4 regions of the Paradesulfitobacterium aromaticivorans genome follow, and region 4 is predicted to be linked to each of the others. Evidence: riboswitches for the same ligand, from Rfam matches in the RefSeq annotation. Region 4 holds a riboswitch; each other region holds the start of a gene.
The links. A riboswitch is a leader RNA that binds a small molecule or an ion and turns the genes downstream of it on or off. The one in region 4 is predicted to bind cobalamin.
Positions count from the first base shown of each region.

Region 1: it holds a riboswitch for cobalamin, as region 4 does, so the genes downstream of both, ACYQ2N_RS11940 (hypothetical protein) here and cbiE (precorrin-6y C5,15-methyltransferase (decarboxylating) subunit CbiE) in region 4, are expected to answer to the same signal.
Region 2: it holds a riboswitch for cobalamin, as region 4 does, so the genes downstream of both, cobT (nicotinate-nucleotide--dimethylbenzimidazole phosphoribosyltransferase) here and cbiE (precorrin-6y C5,15-methyltransferase (decarboxylating) subunit CbiE) in region 4, are expected to answer to the same signal.
Region 3: it holds a riboswitch for cobalamin, as region 4 does, so the genes downstream of both, thiC (phosphomethylpyrimidine synthase ThiC) here and cbiE (precorrin-6y C5,15-methyltransferase (decarboxylating) subunit CbiE) in region 4, are expected to answer to the same signal.

Region 1 is NZ_BAAHYT010000010.1:1,267,194-1,272,788, reverse strand. Features, by position in the region: gene ACYQ2N_RS11970 (hypothetical protein) at 11-334, shown strand; gene ACYQ2N_RS11965 (hypothetical protein) at 437-595, shown strand; gene ACYQ2N_RS11960 (HD domain-containing protein) at 549-683, shown strand; gene ACYQ2N_RS11955 (hypothetical protein) at 823-1,008, opposite strand; gene ACYQ2N_RS11950 (hypothetical protein) at 1,253-1,399, opposite strand; gene nrdD (anaerobic ribonucleoside-triphosphate reductase) at 1,380-2,033, opposite strand; gene ACYQ2N_RS11940 (hypothetical protein) at 2,117-2,404, opposite strand; cobalamin riboswitch at 2,581-2,763, opposite strand; gene ACYQ2N_RS11935 (FmdE family protein) at 2,995-3,240, opposite strand; gene ACYQ2N_RS11930 (4Fe-4S binding protein) at 4,044-4,217, shown strand; gene ACYQ2N_RS11925 (response regulator) at 4,183-5,229, opposite strand; gene ald (alanine dehydrogenase) at 5,426-5,595, shown strand, end outside.
Region 2 is NZ_BAAHYT010000011.1:733,776-739,370, forward strand. Features, by position in the region: partial or broken gene ACYQ2N_RS20365 (adenosylcobinamide-GDP ribazoletransferase) at 1-358, opposite strand, end outside; gene cobU (bifunctional adenosylcobinamide kinase/adenosylcobinamide-phosphate guanylyltransferase) at 461-1,072, opposite strand; partial or broken gene cobT (nicotinate-nucleotide--dimethylbenzimidazole phosphoribosyltransferase) at 1,081-2,156, opposite strand; cobalamin riboswitch at 2,260-2,448, opposite strand; gene ACYQ2N_RS20380 (Nramp family divalent metal transporter) at 2,546-3,826, opposite strand; gene ACYQ2N_RS20385 (pyridoxamine 5'-phosphate oxidase family protein) at 4,087-4,398, shown strand; gene ACYQ2N_RS20390 (ParM/StbA family protein) at 4,775-5,595, shown strand, end outside.
Region 3 is NZ_BAAHYT010000009.1:96,862-102,456, reverse strand. Features, by position in the region: gene ACYQ2N_RS05015 (hypothetical protein) at 1-517, shown strand, start outside; gene ACYQ2N_RS05010 (hypothetical protein) at 514-1,257, shown strand; cobalamin riboswitch at 1,284-1,454, shown strand; gene thiC (phosphomethylpyrimidine synthase ThiC) at 1,552-2,850, shown strand; gene bzaB (B12 lower ligand biosynthesis ThiC-like protein BzaB) at 2,933-4,210, shown strand; gene cobS (adenosylcobinamide-GDP ribazoletransferase) at 4,271-5,005, shown strand; gene cobT (nicotinate-nucleotide--dimethylbenzimidazole phosphoribosyltransferase) at 5,286-5,595, shown strand, end outside.
Region 4 is NZ_BAAHYT010000011.1:872,410-878,004, reverse strand. Features, by position in the region: gene cbiD (cobalt-precorrin-5B (C(1))-methyltransferase CbiD) at 1-953, shown strand, start outside; cobalamin riboswitch at 1,106-1,285, shown strand; gene cbiE (precorrin-6y C5,15-methyltransferase (decarboxylating) subunit CbiE) at 1,376-2,605, shown strand; gene cobI (precorrin-2 C(20)-methyltransferase) at 2,602-3,300, shown strand; gene cobM (precorrin-4 C(11)-methyltransferase) at 3,297-4,064, shown strand; gene ACYQ2N_RS20975 (cobalt-precorrin 5A hydrolase) at 4,061-5,158, shown strand; gene cobJ (precorrin-3B C(17)-methyltransferase) at 5,155-5,595, shown strand, end outside.

The sequences.
Region 1 (5,595 bases), on a different contig from region 4:
AAAGGTTCAAGTGGGGATAAGGATTCAAGATTCAGGTATTGAGGTCGTTAATGTAGCAGGACAGTCATTTAGCGAAATTGCTAAACTTATTGAAAATGTCTCGGCACAAATGGGAGAAATATCTGCTACGATCCAACAAATAGCTAGTGGCAAAATAGTAACTTCGGTTAAACAAGTTGATGTTATTAGTAAGGAGACAGCAGCCCAAGCCCAAACGGTATCCGCCGGGGTCGAGGAACAAACGGCATCTATGGAACAAGTTGTTTCGTCAGCCCAAAATTTAGCCTCCATGGCAGCGGAGCTTCAAAACATAATCAGTAAGTTTATACTCTAGTACTCGGCGTTACTTCTCCCTTTGGTCGTCGTTTTCAACATACGCAGATTTTCAGCACAATTACAGATTAAAGTTAGCTTTCTATCTCAAGGGGGGATGCGGATGACCATAAAAGGTTTTCACCGGTTTGGGCTCCGGGGACGGCTTCTGGCCGGGGCGTTGGTCCTAATCATGCTTCCGGTTTTGTCGGTAGGATATTGGATCAACTATAGTCTTGCACGATATCGGAAAAATTGGCGTTCCGGAAGGGATTCTCAATAAACCGGGTGCCTTAACTGCTGAAGAGTTGGCCATCATGCGTGACCATGCCCGGCAAAGTTACGAAATTGTTAAACTCAGCTCTTTCTGACTGCAGCAGAGCGGCATTGGAACAATACTGATTGATATCCAACATGACAAACGCCTTAATCTCTTCATTCATATAGGGTACCGGCAGAATCCCGACGTCGTTGCCAAAATAATTCCTGACATTCTCCTCGGTGATGATCTCAAGCAATGTTTTCTTTAGAAATATCTTTAGCCGTAGTATAGATAGTATCTGGGCATATATCATTACAATCACTGGTATCTCTATGTCCAGATACGTCCCATGCAAGGGTTCCATTCATAACCGTACACGCATTAAGGAAAAAATTCCTATTCTTCAATTTTATAAAAATACCTCCCTTATCAATTAAGGGTTTTACGTCATAAAGTTTAATTTTTCCATCGTCAAAAAATATACGTAAACAGTATAATCCTCTTTCGGTAAAACTCCATAAATTTTAGGTCTCATGTGCAACATCCCCTTTGTAAACGCTCCTTCATTGATATCAAAAATAGTCTCTATACCATTATATGTTGCATGGAAATGGGGAGGGGGGAGGATTATGCTCATCATAATACATTGTGATGATAATCCCGTAAAATCTCGATATCTCAGGAATTTGTGTCATCTCCTTCATTCAAGGGACAAAATTCAGAGTTCTTCATTTGCAGGGCAACTTTATCGAAAGCCGGCATCGTTCGATAAACCGGATGCACTCCCGCTAAGGTATCTTCAGATTCAGCAGGCAGCATAAACAAATTCCTGCCTCTCCTGAAATTCTGCGCGCTTACACTTGTTCCAGTTCTGAACTGGTCGGAAATACCCCACGATCCGGCTCCACACCTCTGTCATCCCACCGCAGATAGGACAATGATAGTGCTCCCCGCTAATATATCCGTGAGCCTCACAAACGGAAAAAGTCGGCGTTACCATAAAATAAGGAAGGCGATAGCGGGCAAAGACTTTCTGCAATAAGTCTTTGACGGTATTCGGGTCATCGATTTGTTCGCCCAGAAAGAAGACCGTGCCACCCGTATATTCTGTCTGCAGTGCCTCCTGCAATTCGAGCGCCTCAAAAATATCCACTGTATAGCCGACCGGCAGTTGGGTTGAATTGGTATAATAAGGCTCATCAAAAACGAATTCCTGAACAGCCTGCTTTACCTCTGTATAGGACAAATTGTCCCTGCGAACGAAGGGCGCAAGATACGTATCGAACGACGAAACAGCCTGAGCACCGGCAGCTTCCTCCTGAAGGGTATAAAAGAGATTTGCCAGCTGCCCCAAGGCTGTGCGCAGGTGCGAGTACCACCCTGCCGTCCCTTTTACGGATTTCCTGGAAAACAGCCATATCTCCTCTTCCTTTCCGCACATGATCCAGTCCACAGACATGATACTTTGTTCGCCATCATGACTACGGTTGGCATGCCTGACTCTTTTTCCTGCATCGGTTGCCAGACCGTGAAAATCCTGAACTAAGCCCGTTTTTCCCCAGGCGACAGGATAAAAACAACGCCCCGCGTACGCCCTGACTTCATCCTTCCCCGCTGTTTAGGCTTTTGAGGCTTCTGAATTTCTTCAATTCTTGCACTACCTTTAACCTTTTCTATGATTCTGATCTTGTCGTGCCCCTCAAGCTCTTCAAGCTCATCGTCGATATCCATAAGCTGTACCAACCACTTGACACGATGCTCCCGATCGGTCGCAAGTTGGCCTAAAACTTCTTCCCGCACACGGCGCAACGATTTGACGTATGCCACCATTTTTCTTCATCCTTTCTTCTAACTCCAACGACCATACCGATCAACGATCCATACTGATAGCCCATAACAAAAACCCTTTACAGAATTCCTGTAAAGGGTTTAACTCGTCCGGCTAGCCAGATAATATCTTCCGGTTACCAGGCATCGCTACATTCCCCCTATCCTCCGTAGGTTCCTGTGTGGCTTTAAAGCGAGCAGGTCTCCTGGCTTAAGTTCATCGCCGCCTTACGTCTTCCCGGTTTCCCAGTGACATCCTGTAAGGCCGCTCACTATCACAGTGGCGGGACCGCGTCAGATTTGCTGACTTCCCTTTTCAATACTTTCCCTTAAGAAAGTATACTCGTTCTACGTGTATGATGTTTTTCATGAATAGGCTAGCAGATAAGAACTAGCCTGTCAAGGTGAATGCTCCGTTTTGTTGCCTTTATAAGGGTAGGACCACGGGCCGGTTCTCCATTTGCCCTATCCTGACTTAAACACGGTTAAACGGCTGCTTTCATAACGTTGGGAAACGTACGACTTACCAGCCACGTTATTCCCCAACACCGCCAGGAACTCCCCCCTGGCCAGCAAGCGTCGACGGGAAAGCCCTATATGCTGGCCCATCCGGAACTGAAGACCCTGCCGACGATTGGGCAAGGCGGACCGGATACTCCGCAAGCATCATTCTGAACGATCGCCACAACCTCGCCTATGTCCACCCCTTGTTGCGCACACCACTCTCTTAATTCCCTCATCCCAATCTGCACAGCCTTGATTGCCAAACCAGGACAGATATGCCCATGAAAGTCAACACAGCTTTGCCAATCATCCTTAACCAGTATGTCTTTCTCCATCATCATTCACCTCATTAAAATACTTTCCTTTAACCACGTGCCAGAAGAAGTCTCCAAGTTAAAAAAATAGCCGCCTGCCGCACCCCGGCCTCGGCCTGACCTGCTACGACAGGCGGCAAAGAGGAGGTTGTATATTATTAGATCCATGCCGATCTAATAAACTAAGAAAAGGTAATACCTATTGAAAAAACCATGGCATCATCCAGCGCCATCGTGCCGCTGAAAGACCTCCATGGTCCCATTAAACGATTTTCCTATTTTGCATTGCCTATTGCCCAATTAATACAACGTATTTCGATCGGTTATCCTTATCCTTGATGCTCATGAGCTATGCCCAAAAGGTGGTCAACCAGATGGCTCCGCTCCACAGAAAAAAACCATGGAGCTACCGTACCTGGTCAAGACCTCCATGGCCTTATTTTTCATCATTTATTTCTTCATAATTAATTATATTCTTCATTCATTTCCGTTTTCCTGCTAACACAATAAAAATTTTCTATGTTTTTTCTTTAGTTTTGGCAGTGCCTTAATTCTTGCGTGTCAGGGATAAGCCCCGAGTTCCTAGCCCTTCTGAATATGTTACGGGAGGATGATCATAGACTCAGCTTTTGGGCTGGTTAGTTTTCATCTGCAATCCGGATAATTTTCGTGGATTCGGTCAAACTTAAAGGTGAATGATGATCTGGCGGAGGTCAAGATGGAACAAGAGCGCACACTTGAGATTCTAAGGTCTAATGGGGAAAAAACTCTTTGGGACAGATTTTTAATGGGAAGGAGAAAGAGGAGCTTTTGCCGTTGATGATTTGTCCCCTTCCCTTGTCCGGGAACCGAGCAAATGTATTCGCTGCCGGCGCTGCGTCACCGTCTGCCGTGATCTACTGACTTTTAGCATTTATGACATGCTGCACCGTGGTTTTGATTCGGTTGCCGGTCCTGCTTTTATTATTTTTGGTTGGATCGATATTGGGAAGGAGTAATACCTTCATACTTTTTAAATACCGCCGAAAAGTAACTACTGGAGCTAAAACCGGTTGCTGCCGCAATTTGCTCGATTGTCTCAAGTGGGATTCTCAAGCGTTGTTTCGCCTTTTCCAGCCGCACTTGGGTCAAATATTCCGTAAATACTCTACCCGTCTTCTTATTGAATAGACGGCTTAAATAAGCAGGACTGAGGTGCACGTGAGCTGCTACTTGATCAAGTGTAATCTTATTCGCATGATTGCTTTTAATATAATCCAGAGCTTGACGCAACAGGACCTGATCACCACACAACCGATTCTTAACCAATAGGGCGATACATTGGTCTAAAATAGCTTCTCCCCAACACCTTAGTCCCTCAACCGACGACATATGGGATAACTCCCGGACCATGTTATTTTCTAAAGCTGTTACTTCGGTGGAATCAGCACCTGCAGAAAGAGAAGCATGTACAATGATGACCATAAGCCGTATGCCGAAGGAATGTATTACACTAGCCGAAGGATTTAGCTCTTTACTGGCAAGAAGTTGAAGGACATAAGATAATTCTCGCTTAGCATCCTCTAGGTTTCCTGCTTTTACTTGTTCCTCAAGGCTTGCTAAATCTATGGCCGGACCAGGTTGAAAGTCTTTTTGCGCAAGCCTGTCTAATGCCTCTTTTACGGCTCTAATCAGTTGTTGTGGCATAACCGGTTTGAGCAAATAGTCTGAAGCTTGCGCTTTAATGGCCTGCTGAGAATAGGAAAACTCGTTGTAAGCGGTTAAAATAATTACTTCGGTAGCTGGGTAAGCCGCCTTAATTTGCTTAGTTGCCTCTATTCCATTAATTCCGGGCATCTTGATATCCATGATTATCAAATCGGGACGAATGGTATGAACTTGCTCCAAGGCTTCTCGTCCGTTGGCTGCTTCCCCTAAGATATGAATAGGCAGGTTCTCATTCTGTAATGTAAAGTGTAAAACCTTACGCTCTAATTCCTCGTCATCGACTAGCAATACTTTGTACACCATGTAATGAATCCCACCACCCAAGCCTTATTGATTCGACAACAAAAATTTAATACTCGTGGTAAAAACTTTAATAGGGCTAGTTATAAATCTGACAACATTCTGCTATCATTGCGCAACATACTGGCTGGCATCTTCGTTTGATTATGAGATAATTAAGATAACAATTATCTCATTAATCGAAAGGAGATAACCCAAAATGATTATCGGGGTACCGAAAGAAATCAAAAACAATGAAAATCGTGTCGCGCTGACTCCAGCCGGGGTCGAGGCATTTTGCAAGGCCGGTCACAAAGTTGTCATTGAAAATAATGCCGGTGTTGGAAGTGGGATTAGTAATGAAGAATACATGGCAGTTGGCGCTGAAAT
Region 2 (5,595 bases), 140 kb from region 4:
AGTGGATCACAGCAATGAGGAAAGCCCAGCGTGCCAGTAAAGGTGGCAGGATTAAAATACTGTAAGAGCTGGGACTAAAGCTAGCTAAAAGGGAGAATTTCAGGATTAAGAGGGCAGCAAGGGTGATGGAGGCGTGAGCCCCAACCCGGCTGTCCTTCATTATTTCCAGCATGCGTTCCCGCGTACGTGACGAAAGCAGGCCGTCCATGCTTTCCATAAACCCATCGAGGTGCAACCCTCCGGTCAGGATTATTTCCAGGGCCAGGAGGATAGCAGCGACTGCCAAAGGAGGGTACAATAACCCGACAAGAGTAGCTGTGCCCCAGAGTACCAATACCAGAAAGAGCCCGATCAGCGGATAATAACGCTGTGAACGCGCGAACTCCTCAGCTGTGACATCCTGCGCTGAGGGAGCGGGATTCTGGTCAGGAAAGTGAAGGCAATAAGAAGTGCACGCATTTTAACGCTCCCGTAACTCATCCAGAATTTTTTGACCTGGCCCTTTAACTTCCAAGGGGTAACCCGCGACCACTAAGTACACCGTATCAGCCGCCTGAGCTAGGATCTGATTGCTGCGTCCTGCCAAGTCTCGGTAGGCGCGCGCCAGAGGATTATCAGGCACTATCCCCAAGCCCACTTCATTCGTTACAAAAATTACTGTGGGTTTAATCCCCGAGGCTGCTGCGGCAGCCTCTCGCACTTTATTTAGAATTTCCTGTTCCGCCTGGAGGCTGGAATGTTTCAAGTTTTCCCCCATATTTCCCTCAGCCTGAAAAGAACTGTGCGCAAGTATCAAGTTTGAGAGCCAGAGTGTGACACAGTCAAGGAGAACTACCCCGTCCCGCTCTCTCAGGGTCAACAACACCTCAGTAATATTAAGCGGCTCTTCTATAAGTTCCCACTCTGGCGGGCGGGATTCTTTATGTTTGCGCACGCGGAAAGCCATTTCTTCGTCCCATATTTGGGCGGTCGCGATATACGTAACCTTCTGGCCGCTGTGGTCGGCCACGAGTTCAGCGAAGGTGCTCTTACCGCTGCGAGCACCGCCGGTTACGAGAATAAATTTGGACATAAGCGTAATCACCTACCTTGTTCACTGACTCCGGCATCGGCGGAGGTGGCCATTTCTTCCAAAATATGAATTGCTGCTTCCACAAGATAAATACTTAAAGCTGCTCCGGTTCCTTCCCCTAAGCGCATGTTCAAATTGAGCATCGGCTCCAATCCCATAATTTTTAAGGCCCTGAGGTGACCCGGTTCGACCGAGGAGTGCGAGGGGAGCATGTAACGGGTAGAATTCGGACTTAATTTGGCTGCAATGAGTCCTCCGGCAGTGGAAATGAACCCGTCCACTATGATCGCCGCCCGGCTGGCTGCGGCTTGTAGGACAGCCCCGGCAATGGCTGCAATCTCCAAGCCGCCAACCTTGGCCAAAACGTCAAGCGGGTCGCCAATGTCCGGCTTATTAACGGAGATTGCTTTCCTGATAACCTTAATCTTGCGGGCCAGTCCGCGATCGTCAACCCCTGTTCCTCTTCCTACAACTTGCTCGACCGGCAGACCGGTATATAAAGAGACAATGGCGGAGCTGGGAGTCGTGTTGCCGATGCCCATGTCCCCGGTGGTAAGGAGGTTGGCCCCGGCGTCAATTTGCTCTTTGGCAACGGCGGCTCCACCAGGATTGCTTTTATTGCCTCGGCGCGGGTCATGGCCGGGCCTTGAGCCATGTTCTTGGTTCCACTCATAACTCTACGGCTCATTAGTTCAGCAGGTTCGAGCGGGAAAGCTACGCCCACATCAGTGCAGATAACCTCCGCACCCGCCTGGCGTGAGAGGACATTTATAGCTGCACCGCCATTAAGGAAATTATACACCATTTGTGGGGTTACTTCCTGGGGAAAAGCGCTGACCCCTTCCGCTACGACGCCGTGATCTCCGGCCATCAGGAGGACGGCCTTTTTGTGGATCTGCGGTCGAGGGGTCTGCTGCATCCCTGCCAGTTGTTTGGCGATTTCCTCCAACTGACCAAGGCTTCCTTGCGGTTTCGTGAAGGAATCCAGGCGTGCTTGGGTTTGGGCCATTGCTTCTTCATCGAGTCCGGTGATCTTGTTAAGAAGGCTTTCTAATTCTTGTTCGAGTTGGGTAAGTGCTTGCATGTTTTTCTCCTCCTAAAATTAAATTTGACTAAAATAAAAAGTCCTAACCACATAGCTGTGGTCGGGACTTTGCCTTCATCTCCGCCGCTCCTCCACACAAGGGAAGACTTATTTGCTTGAGGCAGGTCAACTGGCTTTCGCTTCCTCACTTAACCGCGCCTTCCCAGCCCATCGGCCAGTGGCAGTCTGCGGCAGCTCAGCGTTTACAGTGGTGGGTCCGCGCCGGCCTATACTTGTAATATTCCGGACTTCCCTATTCTCCCCGAAGGGCACCTCAAACAAAGCGTGTAGTTAGTTTTGCTCATAGCATAGCACATGGGGGACTGGCTGACAAGATAAAGCCTAAGAAATATTTCATGTATCTAATTAGACCTGTATTGGAACCCTGCCTAAGAGGTGAAAGTTAAATAGACGAGGAGAGCGTTAAGACTGATGATCAGGGATACGATTACTCCGCCAATCACATTGGTGAGGCGGCGGTTTGCCAATTCCCCCATGATATCCTTGCGGCTGGTAATGAGAAGAAGGGGAATGATAGCCGCCGGAAGAGCAAAGCTTAGAGTTACCTGGCTTATAATTAGGATTTTCATGGGGTTAAATCCGAGGGCAAGTAAGACCAGGGCAGGAATCATCGTGATAGTACGCCGAACATTGATTGGGAGGTCAAGGCCGATAAACCCTTTCATCATACATTCTCCGGCCATAGCCCCCACAGTAGAAGATGAGAGGCCTGAAGCAAGGAGGGCGAGGCCGAAAGCACCGCTCGAAAGGTTTCCGAGCAGGGGAGTCAGGGAGCGGTGCGCATCTTCGATCGAATCCACAGGCAATCCTTTGGAGTAAAACACGGACGCTGCAACGATTACCATGGCTGCATTAACCAGAAAGGCAATATTCATAGCGATGACGATATCCAGACGTTCCATTCGGAAATGCTTACGTGCTTCCTCAAGTTCATCGCTTTGACGGCGTGCTTTAACCAATTCCGAATGGAGAAAGATAACATGAGGCATGACGGTGGCTCCGAGCATTCCGACCGCAACGAGCACGCTCTCCGGACCTAAGCTGGGCACAAGGGTGTGGTATGCGATTTCCGTCCAGGCTGGTTTGGCCAGGAGCATTTCAATCATATAGGATATTCCGATCACTGCAACTAAGGTTACCACAATTCTTTCCACTACATGCTGGCCAAAACGCTGCAAATACACTATAACAAAGGTAACGCCGATTGTCAGGAGCCCGGCAACAAGTAGAGGAATGTTAAACAGAAGGTAAAACCCAAGTGTGGCACCCAGGAATTCAGCCATATATGTTGCAATTGCCGCCAGGAGCATGACTGTCCAGAGCAGCAAATTAACTGGTTTGCTGAATACCCGCCCACAATGGGTAGCCAAATCAACCCCGGTCACAATCCCTAATTTTGCAGAGAGAGTCTGCAAAAAAATTGCCATGAGGTTGCTCCAAAGTACAACCCAGATGAGGGTATAGTTAAAATTTGAACCTCCGCTTATGTTCGTCGCGAAATTACCGGGATCGATGTACGCAACACTGACGATGAATGCCGGGCCGAGGTAACGTGCCAGAGTTTTTAACTTAGCAGCCGGTTTTTCTCGTTCTAGTTTAAGTGGTACGGCCACATTCTGTACTAAGAAGGGACTCATGCCTTCGTTCATGCAGTTCCCTCCTCTATAGTTAATGCTATCATCTATAACCACCGCCTCTTTCCATTTGCTTTAGCAAATCTCTTATCTAAACTATGGAATTAAGCCAGCGGAGGTGTGGCCTTTAGTTATGGAAAGTTATGGGGAAGTATAATTAGTGATAGAGGTGCATTTATAAAAAACTATTGATGTAAAATTAAGACTGTTAAGAAAATTACGCTAGAACTTTGTCTCACCATGTTTTATAATAAGGGCAAGGAGGCGAAGAGGAGATGAACATACCCCAAGAAATTCAGGAGTTAATTCCCCAGGTGCCTTTTGTGCCGCTGGTGACGGCATCACAGGAAGGAAATCCGCATTTAATCGTGGTGGGAAAAGTGAAAGAAGTTCGGGCTGAAGATACTTTAGTTTTCGGGATTTACAAGATGGAAAACACGCAGAAAAACCTGCAGCAGACCGGGAAGATGCAGGCTGTAATATGTTCTCTAAAAGGAGGCCCTAAAGGGTACCGCTTAATCGGAACAGCGGCAGCTGAGGGGAAAGAGGTTCTCCTAAAAGTAGAAGAGATTGAGTCCTTATTATAGTGTTATCACTCTTGAAAATAGCATATTTTTATTAACATGGCCTGTAGTGAATAATTCTCTTCATAGTCTATAACCTAAAAAAAGGCCGTAGCTACTGGCTGCGGTTTTTGTGTGTTTATAAATCAAGTTGTTAACTGCGATGAAACTGTCGATTTGTTAAAAGATCTCACGCGCTTTGTGATTTCAGTGGATTTTGGGTGCGTATCGTGTACCACCCCCAAGTCATGTAAGGGATCAACTAAAGGCGGGTGGAAAATTTATCTTTGCGTTTTATTATATGTAAAATTCCCCCTGTTGAATTTGTGCACTTTAGTGTAAAATTAATATTGATTTTAATGAATTGCTCTGATTAATGTAATTTTGAGGGGGAACGTTTGTGTTTGAAAACGATATACTGATCGCTGGTGGAGATCCCGGTTTTGGTGCCATTAAACTTGATGTCGGAGATACGAAAGTGTTATTCCCGGCTGTGATCTGCAAAGGCAATGAGCGCATATTCTCAACTCTAGGGAATGCTGCCGTTCATAGAGGGTCTGACCTTGAAACACAAATCTCTGCTCTTGATGTAATTGTCAAAAATAATTCTACCGGGGTTGAGCGCCACTACTTCATGGGCAGTCTGGCGGAGAGTCTGAACCCGAATGAAGCCCATTATTGTTGGGATGAAGATAAGTCTACGGATGAAGAGGCCACGGCCTTGTTAGTGGTAGCCATCGCTTTGGCTCAACAGGGTCCCAAGGCCAATGTTTATCTGGGTACAGGAGTGCCAGTCAAGTATTATGCTAGCCTCAAAGAACGGTATGAATCCGAGTTAAAGGGTTCTTTCTCTGTTACTTTCCGCTCCGGCCCCTGGGCAGGGGAGACGCGCAGCCTTAATATTCTGCGTTCGCGCGTCTTGCCTCAGAGTTACGGTGTCTTTATTAAGGAAACTCTGAATGAGTATGGCATTCCAACAAGCCCCAAACTTTTTGGGGGATATGTGATCGTTATTGATCCAGGTTTCCGTACCACAGATGTAGCCACCTTTTATGACGGAGTTATGCTTGACCCCCCCAATTCTTTCAGTATCGAGAAAGGGTTAAGATGGGCTTATACCGGAGTTTCGGAAAAACTGAAAGAGATGACAGGTAATCACCTTAATCCTTTGGAAACGAATGACCAGGAGTTGGACAAGATCTTCCGCGTGAACGGCGGGCA
Region 3 (5,595 bases), on a different contig from region 4:
TTGGATTATTGTAATTGCCGGCTCATTAACCACCAAACAGTATAAAGATATGGAATTTTCTCTGGTCGCGAATCGAATCTCAAGTAACCTATCAAATATCGGCTTTTTAATCACGTGCGCTGTCTGGGCGGGCATTAGCTCAACCCTGATGGGTGTGCTGCAGCGGATGATCATGTATTTTACGCTTGATAGAGCCATGTTCATGCGTGACGGATTTTTGACAGTCCCTGCCGATCTATTGCTTGGGGCTTTCGTCACCAGTCTCTATCTGATCCTCCTTGCCGCTAGCGGGTATTTAATCAGGGTGATAATAGAGGTTCATAAGGTTTTTGTTATCCTTATCCCGGCAGTATTGATCGGATTATTAAGATCTTATACCGATTCCTTGATAGCGATCTTTAACTTTTTCACATCAGAACATTTATTATTATTTTTTACGCTCAAAATCCTGAGCGCATCCATCATTCTTTTTGGAATGAGTATTCTTCTTTCGAACAGAATGGAGGTCAGACAATGAATGTCATGCCAAGAAATATTGTTCTTCTGCCTTTGTTATTGCTAATCATTTTTGGGTTTGGCCTCTTGCTGGTGAAGGCAATTAGACCCCGTGTGAACTATTTTACGACCTGGAGAAATAATGCGCGGTTCGCGGGGTTATACCTTGCGTTGCTCATTGTACTCGTCCCTATTTACTATCTGCTGCCGGACCAAGGATTCATGCAAGTTAGTGAAGGTAAAAACTTAGCAGATGCAAGAACGGAAGGCGATATGACTGGTGTATATGATTATCGCTTTCCTCCTGAAGGAAATCTCGATCAACTGCCAGGGGTTTATAAAAACAGCAGTCAAAAATTCAAAGTGGATACGAACAAACTGACTTTGAAGGAAGCGCCGACCATGGGTTATCAAATTCTCATCGCCAGAAAAGACGTCGATGACAGTGAAATCGAAGTGAGTACCTATGTCGCACCCCATGTGGCTGGGGGTATGAATTTTACGAACTTGGTTTTACCCCCAATTATTTCTGTGCAGAATGGGATGTTATCGGTTCAAGCCCCAAGTCAGCAGCAACTGGAATTCAGCCGCTTTAATGCAGACTTTACAATCAATCAATTCAAACAGGTTAATCAAACAATCCAAGGCATGTCGGCTTCGGTGAATGTTGGGTGGAAGGTCATATATCTTCTTGTTCCTAAAAGTTTGGAAATTGACAGTGGAGCGGCTAATGTCCAAATGGTACTTGACCAACGGGACTAAGTTAGTTAAAATCTAATTAGCAATATAATATTTCAAATGTTACAGGTGCCCGCATGGGAGAATAGGGAACTGGGTGAAATTCCCGGACGGACCCGCCACTGTAAAGGTAAGCTGTCGCCATAACCACTCCACTAGGGGGAAGGGGCGAGTAAGCGATGAGCCTGAGCCAGGAGACCTGCCTGTAATGATCTATACCGCCTCGAAGGTAAGGCCGGTTAGGTGAGGATGAAGGTAAAATCCACGCCCTTGTTTTGGTGTGGATTTTTTATTTTACAACAAGAGGAGGAGATTGTTATGACTCAATTAAGCCGTGCCTTAACAGGCATAATCACACCCGAAATGGAACAGGTAGCTGCCCGGGAAGGGGTTGCTCCTGAATTGGTAAGACAAGGAGTCGCTGAAGGGACCATTGTCATACCTCGGAACACACAGCACCCAAACATGATTCCAACAGGCATTGGCAAAGGTCTTAGAACCAAAGTCAGCGCCAGCATTGGTTTGTACGGCAGCAAAGGAAGTATGGATGGTGAACTTGCCAAGATTAAAGCGGCCGTAGGAGCTGGAACGGATGCGATCATGGATTTGAGCGTAAGCGGAGATATTGATGCTATGCGCAAGGAAAGTTTGGCAGCTGCAAGTATGCCGGTGGGAACACTGCCTTATTACCAAGCGGTGGCTGAAACTGCCCAAAAGTATGGTACATCCGTAAAAATGGAAGTTGAAGAATTATTCGAGGTCATTGAACGGCAGGCCGCCGACGGTGTGGACTTCCTGGCCCTGCACTGTGGTACGACCATGAGCATTGTGGAACGGGCCAAACAGGAAAAGAGGCTTGATCCTCTGGTAAGTTACGGAGGCTCGCATTTAATCGGCTGGATGTTACATAACCGGCAGGAAAACCCACTGTATGAATACTACGACCGAGTTCTGGAAATTGCCCGCAAGTATGACGTAACAGTCAGCATTGCCGACGGGATGCGGCCGGGCTGTTTGGCTGATTCCCTGGACGGCGCTCAAGTTCAGGAGTTGGTGGTTATTGGTGAACTGGTAAGGCGGGCCAGGGAAGCGGGTGTTCAAGTCATGGTCAAAGGACCGGGTCACGTTCCTTTGAACCAGTTAAAAGCGACTGTGACCCTGCAAAAGAGCCTGTGCAAAGGGGCTCCCTACTTTGTGTTCGGACCGGTAGTCACGGATATTGCTGCCGGTTACGACCACATTAGTGCAGCCATAGGGGGTGCAATCAGCGCCTGGGCCGGGGCTGAGTTCTTATGCTATGTCACGCCTGCCGAACACATCGGTCTTCCTGATGTTAATCAAGTTCATGAAGGCGTGGTAGCTGCCCGGATCGCTGCCCATGCCGCCGACTTAGCTAAAGGTTTACCCGGGGCGGCAGAGTGGGATCTGGAGCTTTCCCGGGCCAGGAAAGCTTTGGATTGGAAAAAACAGATTGATTTGGCCATAGATCCTGAACGCGCCGGGTATATGAGAAAGACCAGGAGTGATGATACCGTGGCCGGCTGCGCCATGTGCGGTAAGTACTGCGCCATGGACATCGTGTCACAATATTTAGGGACATCCAAAGTAACTTGCTAATAACTCCCATAGCTCTAGCGTGGCACTTATAGTCACCGGGAAATATCGTTTCGAACATCAATTATAGGAAAGGGTGATATTAATGACGCAGGTATTAGCAGCCCGGGCGGGTAAAATTACTCCGGAAATGGAAGCGGTCGCTAAACGGGAAAATGTTGACGTCAATTTTATCCGGGAGGGAGTGGCCTCCGGCAGGATCGTCATTCCCCGAAATATTAACCGGAGAGATTTTAATTACTGTGGCATCGGACAAGGTCTGCGCATCAAAGTCAATGCGTTGATTGGCACCTCCAGCAACCGTGAGGATCTGTCCATGGAAGAGAGAAAACTGGCCTTTGTTGAAGAGGCAGGATGTGATGCTCTTATGGATTTAAGCACCGGAGGGAATATTGACGGCATGAGGCGTCTGAGCCTGGAAAAAGCCAACATTGCTGTTGGCAGTGTACCTATTTACCAGGCCACAATTGAAGCTATTGAAAAACGGGGCAGCATTGTCGCCATGACGGCAGAGGATATGTTTGAGACGATTGAGAAACAAGCTGCGGACGGCGTTGACTTCATGGCCATTCATAGCGCTTATAACTTTGATGTTCTTAAACGGCTGCAGGGAAGCGGACGTGTCACCGATGTGGTCAGCCGCGGCGGTTCATTTCTTACTGCCTGGATGCTCCATAACAACAAGGAAAACCCCCTGTACGAACAGTTTGACCGCTTACTGGAGATCCTGAAAAAATACGATGTCACCTTAAGCCTGGGAGATGCCATTCGTCCTGGTTCTACCGCTGACTCGTTGGATGCGGCTCAAGTTCAGGGACTTATCGTTGCCGGGGAGTTAGTTGCCAGGACCCAGGCAGCCGGGGTTCAGATCATGGTGGAAGGACCGGGACACGTGCCCATGCACCACGTCGAGGCAACCATTCAACTTCAGAAACGTTTATGCAATGGTGCGCCGTACTTTATTTTAGGCACACTGTCTACGGATGTGGCACCGGGATATGACCATATCACGTCTGCCATCGGCGGGGCGATCGCCGGTGCAGCCGGGGCCGACTTCCTGTGCTATGTCACTCCGGCCGAGCATTTGGGATTACCAACGGAAGAGGATGTAAAAGAAGGGGTTATCGCCGCCCGGATTGCTGCCCATGCCGCAGATCTCGCCCGGGGAAACAAACACGCCTGGGAGCAAGATATGCAAATGGCGCGGGCCAGGGTAGCCCTTGATATTGACAGCCAAATCAATGCTTCCGTCGATCCGGAAAAGACAAAATCCGCTCTGGCGGCCGGGGATGACCACCAGTGTGCTGTATGCGGACCGGATTGCGCCGCCCAGGTGGCGGCTAAATATTACGGGATTGCATAACTTCCTTCCCTAATTACTATTGAAGCGGACAGGCCTAATCTAAGTTAGGAGACATGCGCCTTGGAATTCTTACTTGCCATCCAATTTCTCACCAAAATACCGATAACGGTTCGCGGTCCCATTGAAGAAAAGGACCTGGCCCGGGCTATGGCTTATTTCCCGCTCGTTGGGTTGCTGCTGGGGGCAATTGCGGGAGGTATTCACACTTTACTGTCCTATGTTTTCACTGCCGCCACTGTCGACCTGATAACCATTGCGTTCCTAGTGATCATCACCGGGAACCTGCACGGGGATGCCTTGATGGACAGTGCCGACGGCCTGTTCAGCGGCAGGCCGCTCGAAGGCATTTTAGCCATCATGAAGGACAGCCGGGTTGGCTCCCACGGAGTAATAGCCGGAACGCTCGCAATATTGGCCAAGTTCGTGCTCTTGGGTCAATTGCCCCTGGCATCTAAGGGATGGGCATTAGTTTTGGTTCTGGCTCTTGGCCGCTGGGCCCAGGTGTACGGTGCAACCCTATATCCCTATGCCCGTACCGGCGGGGGTACTGGAAGTTTTACGGAACATGTCAGAGCACGGGAACTGGTTTGGGCTTCCTTGACTGTTTTAGTTCCTATTGTTCTCTTGCTGGGCTGGCAGGGCAGCATTTTGGCAGGGAGTGTGTTGATCGGCACAGCCGGATTGGCATATTATATCTCTGGCAAGATCGGCGGCATGACCGGAGATACTCTGGGAGCGCTCAATGAATGGGCCGAGGTCTTAGCTTTGCTCACTCTGCAGATTATCTTAAAATAATTCTAACTTTATAGGTATTCAGAAGTCAGAATTCAGAATTCAGAATTCAGTATTCAGTATGACCCGAGAATATGGTTCTCTTATTCTGACTACTGACTCATGCTCCGTTCGGCCGGAAGAACTTCTCTTTGGTTTGGCCGAACGGCGTAAGTCATCCTCGGGCGATAAGTTTTCTTTGGAGTTTCGCTCTCGGCGATGACATCCACCGGATGTCATCGTCACCGGAGACTTACGTTCTTAACTAATTAGAAATACTTATTACCTGGGAGGTTAGATAAAAATGGGCTTAACACTGGCGGAAGCTATCAAAGGAATTGAACCTTTAAGCGCTGAATGGCGGTTAAAGGCCAGAGACTACCTGAACAATTTGGCCATTCCCCAGGGAAGCCTGGGGGAACTCTTAAACCTGGCGGAACAACTGGCTGCCATCAAACAGAGTCTTAAACCATCTGTCCGGCAGAAAACAATAGTGACTATGGCCGGAGACCACGGAGTTGTGGCCGAAGGAGTAAGTGCTTTTCCTCAGGAAGTTACCCCACAGATGGTGGCCAATTTTGTGGCAGGCGGAGCAGCTATCAACGTTCTCGCCG
Region 4 (5,595 bases):
GGGATGGCGTTAAAGCGCATGCGTCCGTACTTAAAGACGGCGGCGATGATCCGGATGTAACCAATGGCCTTGAAATTAAGTCGGAAGTTAAGTTCTTATCCCCACACGGACCGGTTCACATCACAGGCGGTCACGGAGTTGGAACTGTGACCAAAAAAGGATTAGCGCTGCCTGTGGGAACAAGTGCGATTAATCCGACACCGCGCCTGATGATAGAACAAGCAGTACGCGAAGTTTTTCCCACGGAAGAACTTGAAGTGGTAATCGAGGTGCCACAAGGGGAAAAAATTGCACAGCACACTCTCAATCCACGCCTAGGCATTGTGGGCGGGATCTCCATCCTTGGAACCACCGGGATCGTGAGGCCTATGTCGGAAGAAGCATTCAAATCTTCGATTCTGCCGGAGATAGATCAGGCAGTTGCTTACGGTTACCGGACAGTGGTGCTTACTCCTGGGAATTATGGGTTCCGAACGGCAGTCGAAAAGATGCAAGTTCAGCCTGAAGCGGTTATTCAGATGAGTAATTTTGTCGGCTATATTCTGGAGGAAGCTGCCTACCGGGGGATCAAACAGGTATTATTACTAGGGCATGTCGGCAAACTAATTAAGATTGCGGGTGGGATTTTTCATACCCACAACCGAGTAGCTGATGCCCGTTCTGAAATCTTACTCGCGCATAGTGCGCTGGCCGGGATCAAGCAATCTGTCTTGAGTGAACTCGTTCAAATCCCTACAGTTGAGGGAGCAGTTAAAGAACTTTTGTTGCTTGGACATCAGGGATTAGTACATAAACTGGCTGCCTTGGCCAGTTCCAGAGCGCAGGCATTTGTGCATCAGGAAATGACTGTTGGTACGGTCTTAACCCTGCTTGATGGCACGTTTGTGGGCTGGGATGAGGAAGCACGAAAGGTTGCTGCCGCTGAGAAGTGGACGTGGCCTTCTGGAACGTGAGTGATTAAATTTATTTAACGAAGCAGGATTTTAGTCTTAGATCACGAATAGTAATATACTGCATCTAATTTTGATAGACTGTATTCCATCTGTTGCGAACATTCAACGGTTGTTGGCAGATGTAATATGGATTACGGCAGTTAATTAAATTCTTAGAATAATTTTCTTAAGGTCCCTCACTGAGAGGGGTAATAGGGAAGCCGGTGTAAATCCGGCGCGGTCCCGCCACTGTGAACAGGGAGTTTCCCCAAAACGGCCACTGGCGCAAGCTGGGAAGGATGGGGAAAACGATGATCTGAAGCCAGGAGACCTACCTTAAGATATTTCCACAGACCTACGCGTGATAGGTGATGTGTCACTCAACCATTGCGAGCCGGTCTAGGCTCTTTTTATTTTTAAAATATTCCAAGGAGATTAAACTTATGATTTACGTAATTGGAACCGGCCCGGGAACAGCGGAGTGGGTAGCACCGGCGATTAAACAGACCGTTGCGCGTTGTGATGTTTTAGTAGGAAGTGAGCGCCTGCAGGTGTTATTCCCGGAGTTTAGCAGAGAGCGGCATCTTCTCTCCTCAAATCTTGGGCAAACCTATAACAGGATTGCTGATTTGCTGGCACAAAGCTTAACGATCGGGGTGCTTGTTTCCGGAGACCCAGGGTTTTACAGCATCTTGTCCGGATTAAAACGCGAATTCCCCGCTGCAGAGATTGCTGTTCTCCCGGGGATTAGTTCCCTGCAACTGGCTTTTGCTAAGGCAGGTCTGCCTTGGCAGGAAGCCTCCTTCTGCAGTGTACATGGGAGAGACCTTAACACTTTGCCCCGAGTAATTTCCAGTCCGTTAGCGGTACTAACCGGGGGGGCGAATACTCCTCAGAAAGTTGCGCAGTTGCTTTTAGACAGAGGGCAAGATCCTGAGATAGCTGTCGGCAATGCCCTTGGCTATGCGGATGAAGTCTGGGAGCTTACTCGCGCCAGCGCACTTGCTGTGTCAGAACAAGCACTGGATAACGCGATTCTCATCATATTTCCCACCGGAGATTTGGAGCGGAATCAGCAGGAACGCGCAAGTAGACAATTTTTTATGGGTATTTCTGATGATGAGTTCATTCGGGATCATGTGCCCATGACCAAAGCGGAAGTGCGCGTACAAGTCTTAGCTAAGGCCCATATATCCCTTGCAGATAGTGTAGTGGATGTGGGAGCAGGTACCGGAAGTATAAGTATAGAAGCTGCCTTGCTCGCTCAGCGTGGTATGGTTTATGCCGTGGAAAACAACTCTACGGCCCAAGAATTGATCCAGCGCAACTGTGAGCACTTTCAGGTATCAAACGTAGTTCTGGTTCCCGAAAGTGCACCGGAAGCCTTTACCCAAATCCCTGCAGTCAATGTTTGCATTATCGGCGGCAGCAAAGGGCATTTGCGGGAGATTATAACGCAGGTTCCACTGATAGCTGGTGGCAGGCTGGTGATGACCGCCGTTACTTTGGAAAATGCGGCTGAAGGGCTTGCTCTTTTGCAGGAACATAATTATTGTGAGATTGAAGCGATATCCCTGCAGGTGGTACGCTGGCAGGAAGCGGGTGATCTTCATATGGCTAATTCATTAAATCAGGTTTTTATCATTTCCGCAACGAAAGGTGGCAAAGCATGAATAAGGGTAAATTTTACGGAGTAGGTGTGGGACCGGGTGATCCCCGTCTTTTAACATTGCGGGCAGTGGAGGTATTGCAGTCCGTAGATATCGTAGCGATTCCTAAATCGCGTCATGACCGGGAAAGTGTAGCCTGGGAGATCGCGCGCAGGCATTACCGCACGCAGACGGAACTTCTGGAACTAGAAATGCCGATGACATCAGACCAGGAAGTATTGCAGGAAGCATGGCAGACCGGTGCCCAGGCAATCTTATCCCGGCTTAACTCAGGTTTGGATGTAGCTTTTATCACGATTGGTGATCCGTCGTTATACAGCACTTACAGTTATTTGCTTACTTACCTGAGTCCTCATCTCTCTCCTGAGCAAATTGAAACGGTTCCGGGAATAAGCGCGATGTCAGCGGCTGCCGCCCGTATCAATGTGCCCTTGGCACTGGGAGACGAACCACTCCTTGTTTTGCCGGGAACGGATGACATCGGGCGCTTTCTTGATCTGCCCAATCTGGTGATCTTAAAACTTTCCCGCAATCTACCGGATGTTGCACAGTCGCTTACCGGTTCTGAGCACGAAGCGGTATTATTCACGAGAATCGGACAAGATGGAGAAGAAATTCGTGCGCTTAAAGAGTTATCCGAAACGGAGAAAGTCGATTATTTGAGCCTGTTGTTAATAAAGATGGGGGGAAAACAATGAAGGGAGAAGTTATTTTTGTCGGTGCAGGTCCGGGCGATCCAGAACTGATTACAGTCAAGGGACTGAAGGCTTTGGAGAAGGCTGACCGGGTAATATTTGCCGGTTCTTTAGTTAACCCTGAACTGCTGCATAAATGTAAAGCTAACACTTCAATTCATGATAGTGCCAATCTTACACTGGAAGAGGTTCTTAAACTCATGCAGGAAGGAGTGCAACGAGGGGAATGTGTGGTTCGTTTACACACCGGGGATCCCTCTGTGTATGGGGCAATACAAGAACAAATAGATGCTCTTATTGGGCTTAATATCTCATATGCGATAATTCCGGGAGTTAGTTCTGTTTTTGCTGCGGCAGCCGCGGTTAAACGGGAGTTTACTTTGCCTGAAGTCAGTCAAACCCTTATTCTGACCCGGATGGCCGGGAGAACTCCAGTCCCGGACAAAGAGAACCTTTCAGCCCTGGCTCAACACCAGGCGAGTATGGCCATTTTTTTAAGTGTGCAGGACATTGGGTCGGTTGTTCAGGAATTGCTCACCGGCTATACACCGTCCACTCCGATTGCAGTGGTGTATAAAGCAAGCTGGCCTGAAGAACGGGTGATTTTTGGCACTTTGAAGGATATCGAGGACAAGGTGCGTCAGGCAGGCATCCGTAAAACAGCCCAGATTCTGGTGGGAGATTTTTTGTATACGGATTATGCCCGCTCTAAACTCTATGATCCCGAATTTACACACGAATACCGTCAAGGGAGCACCAAGCAGTGAGCGTAAAGATTGCTGTACTGGCCCTGACCGCTCAGGGTGTAAAAACCGCAGAGCGTATCGCCGATATTTTGGCGCGACCGACAGAGAATAATTTGATTCCAGTGGTAGAAATTTTTAGCCATAATCATTGCGAGACTGAATACCATTCATTTTCACGTCTGCAAGATTTAATGCCCCAGTTATGGAGCAAATACCCGGTCTTGATATTTGTTATGGCGACCGGAATTGTGGTGAGGCAAGTTAGCCCGATGCTTAAGCGCAAGGATCTTGACCCCGCAGTTCTGGTGATCGACGAACACGCGCAATTCGTAATCCCGCTTGTGTCCGGACATCTCGGCGGTGCGAATGCCTGGGCCCGGCATCTGTCTCCAATGTTAGGAGCCACAGCGGTAATAACGACCGCCACCGATGGACAAGGATTGATTGCGCCTGATGAGTACGCTCGGCGCTTGGGCTGGGCAATAACTCCCTTAAAAAAGCTGCCGCGTCTTAACCGCTTGCTCTTGGAACGCAAATACCTAAGAGTGTGGACTGAACACATCCTGGCACCTGATCACCTCTTAGCTGCGGATGAAAGTTATTTGTTTGTTCAGGAACGGGATCAGGCTGAATTAATTATTTCTGCTTTTCCAAGTCATGAGGATAGTCTGGAGGACAAAGTATTTCTGATCCCGCGCCTTCTGAGCTTGGGTATAGGGTGCCGCCAAGGAATTCCTGTGCAGACGGTCAGAGAGGGGATCGCCCAGGCTCTTGCGGAGATTAAAGCACCTGCCAGTGCGCTTAAAGGAATTTACAGTATTGATCTTAAAGCCCAGGAGAGCGGTCTTATCCAGGCGGCCTTGGAGCTTGGAATTCCCTTTGGAACTTTTAGCCAAGACAAAATTCAAGACGCGAACGATCAATATGGGTTAAGTAAATCAGAGTTTGTAAAAAGGAAAATAGGAGTGGATGGGGTATGCGAACCAGCGAGCCTGCTCGGAACCCGGGACGGGACTTTAATCTTGCCCAAGCTCAAGCTGAACGGAGTGAGCCTTGCGATCAGCCAGGAAAAATTTATATCATCGGCATTGGACCAGGAAATCCTGCTCACATGACAGCAAGGGTGAAAGAAGTTTGGCAGGAAGTTGATACTGTCGCAGGATATCGGACTTATATCGAACTAATTTGCCCGTTTTTAGGCAACCAGGAAGTCGTAGCAACTGCGATGCGCCAAGAAATAGAACGTTGTCAGGAAGTAGTACGTTTAGCTGTCTTGGGGCGAAAGGTAGCCCTAGTCAGCAGCGGGGATGCAGGAATCTATGGCATGGCTGGGATTTTGATTGAGTGTCTGGAACAAGCCGGACGCCTGGACATCGAAGTTGAGATCATTCCTGGGATCACGGCAGCCAATGCCGCAGCTTCTCTATTGGGCGCTCCCCTCATGCATGACTTTGCCGTTATTAGTTTAAGTGACCTCCTTACTCCTTGGGAGATTATCGAACGCCGTGTACATCTGGCAGCCGAAGGGGATTTCGTGATAGCCTTGTACAAC